Regions from separate parts of the Pararhizobium sp. A13 genome, predicted to be linked through region 1. Evidence: predicted binding sites of a transcription regulator. Region 1 holds the regulator's gene; the other holds the start of a gene.

Region 1 (3,721 bases):
TCCCTGGATCTCGACAATGCCGCCGGAGCCGGTGATGACGAAATTGGCATCGGTCTCGGCAGCCGAGTCTTCCAGGTAATCAAGATCGATCACCGGCTGGTTGGCAAAGATGCCGCAGGAGATCGCGGCGATATGGTCCTTCAGGACCTTCTCGACCTTGATCATGTTGCGCGCTTCCATCCAGGCAAGGCAGTCGCGCAGGGCGATCCAGGCGCCGGTGATGGAGGCCGTGCGGGTGCCGCCATCGGCCTGGATGACGTCGCAGTCGATCGAGATCTGGCGTTCGCCGAGCGCCTGCAGGTCGACCACGGCCCGCAATGAGCGTCCGATCAGCCGCTGGATTTCCTGGGTGCGGCCGCTCTGCTTGCCGCTGGCGGCCTCGCGCTTCATGCGCTCGCCGGTGGCGCGCGGCAGCATGCCGTATTCGGCGGTCACCCAGCCCTTGCCGCTGTTGCGCAGCCACGGCGGCGTCTTGTCTTCGAGGCTCGCGGTGCACAGCACATGCGTATCGCCGAACTTGACGAGACAGGACCCCTCGGCATGTTTGGAAACGCCGCGCTCGAACGAGACTTTGCGCATCTGGTCGGTTTTTCTGCCGGAAGGCCGCATCATGAACTCCTGTGATGTTTGTCAGCCTTCTAGCCTATGTTGGGAGGAAGGGAAATCACTTGCGAGGAAAAGAACAAATGACGGGGCGAGTGCTGGGGGGCGAGGGCTTCCGCGCCAATTTCCCTTTTGCTATCCGGGCCGGGATCACTATATTTCAGTTGATCTGAACAGAATGGGTTTTGCGTTCGAATGATGGTGGATAAATCTGCGATGCGGGAAAGGCTTTCGGCGCTCGACGAGCGCTCGGGCGAAATTTTCCGTCGTATCGTGGAGAGCTATCTGGAAAGCGGCGAGCCGCTCGGCTCGCGCAGCCTGTCGCGGCTGTTGCCGATGTCGCTGTCTCCGGCCTCCGTGCGCAACGTCATGAGCGACCTGGAAGATCTCGGCCTGATCTATTCGCCGCATATCAGCGCCGGTCGCCTGCCGACGCAGATCGGCCTGCGCTTCTTTGTCGATGCCTTCATGCAGGTGGGTGACCTGTCGGCAGAAGATCGTGCCTCGATCGACCGGCACGTGCGCCGCAACGACCGCGACCAGCCCGTCGAGACCCTCCTGAACGAAGCGAGCCAGATGCTGTCGGGCATGTCGCGCGGGGCGGGGCTGGTGATCACGGCGAAGAGCGATCCGGTGCTGAAACATGTCGAATTCGTGCGCCTGGCGCCGGCCAAGGCGCTTGCCGTACTCGTCGGCGAACACGATCAGGTCGAAAACCGCATCATCGAGCTTCCGGCCGGCGTCACCAGTTCGCAGCTGACCGAGGCAGCCAATTTCCTGAATGCGCATCTCGCCGGCCAGACGCTGCCGGAAGTGCGCGGCCAGCTGGAAAAGGTCAAGGAAACCGTCCGGCGCGAACTCGATACGCTGAGCCAGGATCTCGTCGAGCGGGGCCTCGCCATCTGGTCGGGCAGTGAAACGGAAGGAAACCCGACAAAGCTGATCGTGCGCGGCCGCGCCAATCTGCTTGAGGGGCTCGCCGGTGCCGAGGATATCGACCGGCTGCGCATGCTGTTCGATGACCTTGAGAAGAAGGACAGCCTGATCGAAATTCTCAATCTCGCCGAAAGCGGTCCTGGTGTTCGCATCTTCATTGGTTCGGAAAACAAGCTGTTTTCGCTTTCCGGCTCGTCGCTGATCGTCGCCCCCTACAAGGATGGCGACGACAAGATCGTCGGCGCGGTCGGTGTGATCGGCCCGACCCGGCTCAACTATTCGCGCATCGTGCCGATGGTGGACTACACTGCGCAATTGATGTCGCGGCTGTCGCGATGATCACGCAGGAAAGCCTGGTTTTTCCGGCAGCTTTCGATTGAACTCTTGATTTTTCGGCTTCAAAGCTCGATATCGGCTACAAATCCTAACATAGCGACATACCGGAGACCGTCATGACCGACGACACGAACAAACATGCAGCAGATGTCAACGCAGCCGAAGATGCCGCGGTGAACGCTGAAGCTGCCGCTGAGAAGGTCGAAGCCGCCGCTGTCGAACCCGATCCCCTGGAACTCGCCAGGGCCGAGGCCGCCGATTATCGCGACCGCTACCTGCGGCTTGCCGCCGAGATGGACAATCTGCGCCGCCGCACGGCACGCGACGTCAAGGACGCGAAGTCCTATTCCGTCGCCGGATTCGCCCGCGACATGCTGGCCGTCTCCGACAATCTGCGCCGCGCGCTTGACGCCATCCCAACCGAAGCGCGCGAGGCGGGTGATGCGGGCTTCAACGCGCTTGTCGAAGGCGTGGAAATGACTGAGCGGGCCATGCTTTCGGCGCTTGAGCGCCATGGCGTGCAGAAGCTGGAACCGGTCGGCCAGAAGTTCGACCCGAATTTCCATCAGGCGATGTTCGAGGTTCCGAACACCGAAGTGCCGAACAATACCGTCGTCCAGGTGGTCCAGGACGGCTACACGATCGGCGAGCGCGTTCTGCGTCCCGCCATGGTCGGCGTCGCCAAGGGCGGCCCGAAGGCCGTTACCACGGAAGAGACGCCGGCGGCTTGAGACACGGGCAGTCGTCTATGTGCCGCGGAACCCCCTCTGTCGGCGACGCCGACATCTCCCCCTCAAAGGGGGGAGATTGCCATTGGCTTCAGGACGTATAAAGGGAAAAGAATGATCTCCCCCCTTGAGGGGGAGATGTCACGCAGTGACAGAGGGGGGTGGGCCTCGGCATACTCCGCCTGAAATTACCCAAACAACTGCCGCAGATGATCGTTCAGGAATCGGCCCTCCGGGTCCAGCCTGTTGCGCAGCGCCTTGAAATCCCCCGAGCGCGGATAGAGCGCCGTCACATCCTCTGCCCCCAGAAAATGCAGCTTGCCCCAATGCGGGCGTGAGCCGAACTGGCGCAGGATATCGTCGACGTCCTTGAGATAGTTCCAGTAGTCCGTGCCCGGTTCGCCGGAAACCGACAGAGTGATTGAATCCTGCTCGAAGAACGGGCTGATCCAGCCGTCGTCACCGGCGGTGAAGCGGTATTCGATCGGATAGATGCAGGTCGGGTGTTTTTCCAGCATCAGCTTGCGCACTTCCATGCAGGCCTGCTTGCCGTATCTGACTGGCACGGCATATTCCAGTTCGTGGAAATTCGGAACGTATTCGATCGGGTAGATCTCCGAGGAATAGGCGATCTTCTCGAAGGCGCTCTCCATCGGCGGCCGGTCGGTGATGTCGATCGTCTTCATCTCGCAGACATCGGCGAGGCTTGTTGTCGTTGAGACGGAGGATGTGTCCGGCAGGCAGTAGCAATGGCGGCTTTCCGGCACCGGGCACCAGAAGAAGCCGAAATGCCGGTGGTTGGCGGCGAGATCGTCGTGTTGCTCCATGCATTCGTCGAAGGTGCAGCGCCACAGCTTTTCATGCAGATTGTAGCTCTCCATCACCTGCAGCGTGATTTCCGAGATGACGCCGAGCATGCCGATGGAAACGCGGGCGGCGTTCAGCATGTCGGGCTCGCTGTCGTCGATGGCGAGAATGCTCCCGTCCGCCTGCACCAGCCGCATGCCGACGATCTGCGAGGCCATGTTGCCCAGCGTAAGGCCGGTACCGTGCGTGCCGGTGGTAAGTGCCCCTGCCAAAGCCTGGCTGTCGATATCGCCCTGGTTGATCATCGACAG
Region 2 (3,721 bases), 540 kb from region 1:
CGCCAGGAACGATACCTTCCTGAACGGCAGCGCGCGTTGCGTTGAGCGCGTCGTCGATACGGTCCTTCTTTTCCTTCACTTCGATTTCAGTCGCACCGCCGACGCGGATGACGGCAACGCCGCCAGCGAGCTTGGCCAGGCGTTCCTGCAGCTTTTCGCGGTCGTAGTCGGAGGTGGTTTCTTCGATCTGACCCTTGATCTGGGCAACGCGGCCTTCGATCTCGGCCTTCTGGCCATGACCGTCGACGATCGTGGTGTTTTCCTTGGAGATCGAGATCTTCTTCGCACGGCCGAGCATTTCGAGCGTGACGTTTTCGAGCTTGATGCCGATGTCTTCGGAGATGACCTGACCACCGGTCAGGATGGCGATGTCTTCCAGCATGGCCTTGCGGCGATCGCCGAAGCCCGGAGCCTTGACGGCAGCAATCTTCAGGCCGCCACGCAGCTTGTTGACGACGAGGGTCGCAAGCGCTTCGCCTTCGACGTCTTCCGAGATGATGAGGAGCGGCTTGCCGGTCTGAACGACAGCTTCGAGAACCGGAAGCATGGCCTGCAGGTTGGAGAGCTTCTTCTCATGGAGAAGGATGTAAGCGTCGTCCAGTTCGGCAACCATCTTTTCCGGGTTGGTGACGAAGTAAGGGCTCAGATAGCCGCGGTCGAACTGCATGCCTTCGACGACTTCGAGTTCGGTGTCGGCGGTCTTGGCTTCTTCAACCGTGATGACGCCTTCATTGCCGACCTTCTGCATCGCGTCAGCGATGTACTGGCCGATTTCCTTTTCGCCGTTGGCAGAGATCGTGCCGACCTGGGCCACTTCTTCCGAAGTGTTGATCTTCTTGGCCTTGGCAACGATGTCCTTGACGATGGCGGCAACCGCAAGGTCGATACCGCGCTTCAGGTCCATCGGGTTCATGCCGGCGGCAACGCTCTTGGCGCCTTCGCGGACGATGGCCTGTGCCAGAACCGTTGCAGTCGTCGTGCCGTCGCCGGCGATGTCGTTGGTCTTCGAAGCAACTTCGCGGACCATCTGGGCGCCCATGTTTTCGAACTTGTCTTCGAGTTCGATTTCCTTGGCGACGGAAACGCCGTCCTTGGTGATGCGCGGTGCGCCGAACGACTTGTCGATGATGACGTTACGGCCCTTCGGACCGAGCGTTACCTTGACGGCGTCAGCGAGGATGTCGACGCCGCGCAGCATCTTTTCGCGCGCGGTGCGGCCGAACTTGATTTCTTTGGCTGCCATTTTAAAAACTCCCGGGCTGATGCCCAATTGGTTTTATGGAATTGAAGAGAAGGGAACCGGCCAGGATCAGCCGATAACGCCCATGATGTCGGCTTCCTTCATGATCAGAAGGTCTTCGCCGTTGAGCTTGACTTCGGTGCCCGACCACTTGCCGAACAGGACGCGGTCGCCAGCCTTGACGTCGAGAGCGATGAGAGCGCCCTTGTCGTCACGGGTGCCGGTGCCGACGGCGACGATTTCGCCTTCCTGCGGCTTTTCCTTGGCGGTGTCCGGTATGATGATGCCGCCCTTGGTCTTTGCTTCAGACTCGACGCGGCGTACGACGACGCGGTCATGCAGAGGACGGAAATTGGTGCTTGTCATTGTCTAATCCCTCGATCAAATGACTTCACGGATCGTGAACCGACCCGATGGATGGATGTTAGCACTCCTATTGCGTGAGTGCTAGCGACCCGGAGATAAGGATGGCCGTCGATTGAGTCAAGAATGGGCCGGCAAGATTCTTTTGCGGCGAAAATGATTGACTTGGTTCCTGCTTTTTTGTCTAATTTGCGCATGGGGTCTGCGAATGCCCCACGAGGCGTCATGCCATCACTTCGCGTCCAATCCCTCGAAAAGGACGTAAACCATGGCCTCGTATAACGCTATTTCCACCGAAAAACTTGTCCGCCTGATCGGAACTCCCAAGGGCCCGGTCATTATCGATGTGCGCGACGATGAGGATTTTGCCGCCCAGCCGCTTCTTCTTCCCGCGTCTTTCCGGCGCCCTTACGCCGACGTGCGGCAATGGGGGGCGGATTATCGCGGCCGCTGGGTGGTCGTGGTCTGCCAGAAGGGCAAGAAGCTGAGCGAGGGCGTCGCCGCCTGGCTGCGAAATACAGGCGCCGGGGCAGAGACGCTGGAAGGCGGGTTCGAAGCCTGGCAGGCGGCTCACCTGCCGCTCGTTCCAGTGGCTGCCCTGCCGGGTGAAAACGCCAATGGCGGAACCGTCTGGGTCACGCGCTCTCGTCCCAAGATCGATCGCATTGCCTGCCCCTGGCTGATCCGTCGCTTCGTCGATCCAGCAGCGACGTTTCTTTTCGTCGCGGCCCCGGAAGTCGAAGCCGTCGCAGATCGTTTCGGCGCGACGCCCTTCGATGTGGAAAATGTCTTCTGGAGCCATAGGGGCGAGGACTGCACCTTCGACACGATGGTCAAGGAATTTGGTCTCTCATTTCCGGCACTTCAGCATCTCACCCTGATTGTCCGCGCGGCCGATACCGACCGGCTCGATCTGGTTCCCGAAGCTGCCGGTCTGCTCGCGGCGTCGCTCGGCCTTTCGCGGATGTTTGCCGACGACCTGGAGCAACTGGAAGCGGGTATGACGCTTTACGACGCCTTCTATCGCTGGGCGCGCGACGCCACACAGGAAAAACACGAATGGGTGTCGCACGTTGCGAAGAAGGCCAAAGACAATGAATGAGGCGGTGCACGTCCAGGCTCCCCCGGTGCATCCGACATTCGCCGAGGCCACGAGGGTCTGGGCAAAGATCGGGCTCTTGAGTTTTGGAGGCCCGGCGGGCCAGATCGCCCTGATGCACAGGGAACTGGTGGAGGAGCGCCGCTGGATTTCCGAGAGCCGGTTTCTGCATGCGCTGAATTTCTGCATGCTCCTACCGGGGCCTGAGGCGCAGCAGTTGGCCACCTATGTCGGCTGGCTGTTGCACGGCAGCCGCGGCGGCATCGTCGCCGGCACGCTGTTCGTGCTCCCGGGTTTTTTCGTCATCCTTGGCCTGTCGTCGGCCTATGCGCTTTTCCAGGAGACGGATTGGCTCACCGCGCTGTTCTTCGGGTTGAAGGCGGCAGTGCTGGCGATCGTCATCGAGGCGGTCATCCGCGTCGGCCGCCGTTCGCTGAAAACCCGCTTTGCCGTGATCGTCGCGGGTCTCGCCTTCGCGGCGCTGTTCTTCTTCGATCTGCCGTTTCCGCTTGTCGTTCTGGCGGCGGGCGTGGCCGGTTACGTCGCTAGCCATGCGCAATCGGCGGAAGGGATAACCATGGCGGCGGCAAAGCAGGCCTTGGCCGACCAGCCCTCGGTCATCGACAGCAATTTCCCGGACGTCGTCCCGTCCTGGGGCCGGGCGGTCCGGGTTTGCGGCGTCTGGGCGGCGCTCTGGAGCGCCCCGTTCGTCATCATCGGCGCAATCCTTGGCTTCGACAACGTCTATGCGGCGATCGGCCTGTTCTTCTCCAAGATGGCGGTGGTGACCTTCGGCGGGGCCTATGCCGTGCTTGCCTATGTCGCCCAGCAGGCCGTCGAGACCTATCACTGGCTGAAGCCCGGCGAGATGCTCGATGGTCTGGCGCTGGCCGAAACGACGCCGGGCCCCCTCGTGCTGGTGCTCTCCTTCGTCGGTTTCATGGCCGCATTTCGCACGCCGCTCGGTCTCGACCCGCTCTGGGCCGGCATGCTTGGGGCGACGCTTGCGACCTGGGTCA

Evidence for each region. Region 1 encodes HrcA, which represses chaperone genes, less so after heat shock. Its sites were predicted from a motif close to GTTAGCACTCNCNNNNNGNGAGTGCTAAC; they were not measured.
Region 2: a site for HrcA is predicted at 1,664-1,692, ahead of groES (co-chaperone GroES). Genes of this name have one in related genera too.

The regions. Positions count from the first base shown of each region.
Region 1 covers NZ_CP149510.1:1,456,157-1,459,877, forward strand. The annotation lists gene rph (ribonuclease PH) at 1-609, opposite strand, end outside; gene hrcA (heat-inducible transcriptional repressor HrcA) at 799-1,878, shown strand; gene grpE (nucleotide exchange factor GrpE) at 1,992-2,606, shown strand; gene WI754_RS07030 (D-arabinono-1,4-lactone oxidase) at 2,792-3,721, opposite strand, start outside.
Region 2 covers NZ_CP149510.1:1,994,057-1,997,777, forward strand. The annotation lists gene groL (chaperonin GroEL) at 1-1,243, opposite strand, end outside; gene groES (co-chaperone GroES) at 1,310-1,606, opposite strand; gene WI754_RS09635 (sulfurtransferase/chromate resistance protein) at 1,872-2,705, shown strand; gene chrA (chromate efflux transporter) at 2,698-3,721, shown strand, end outside.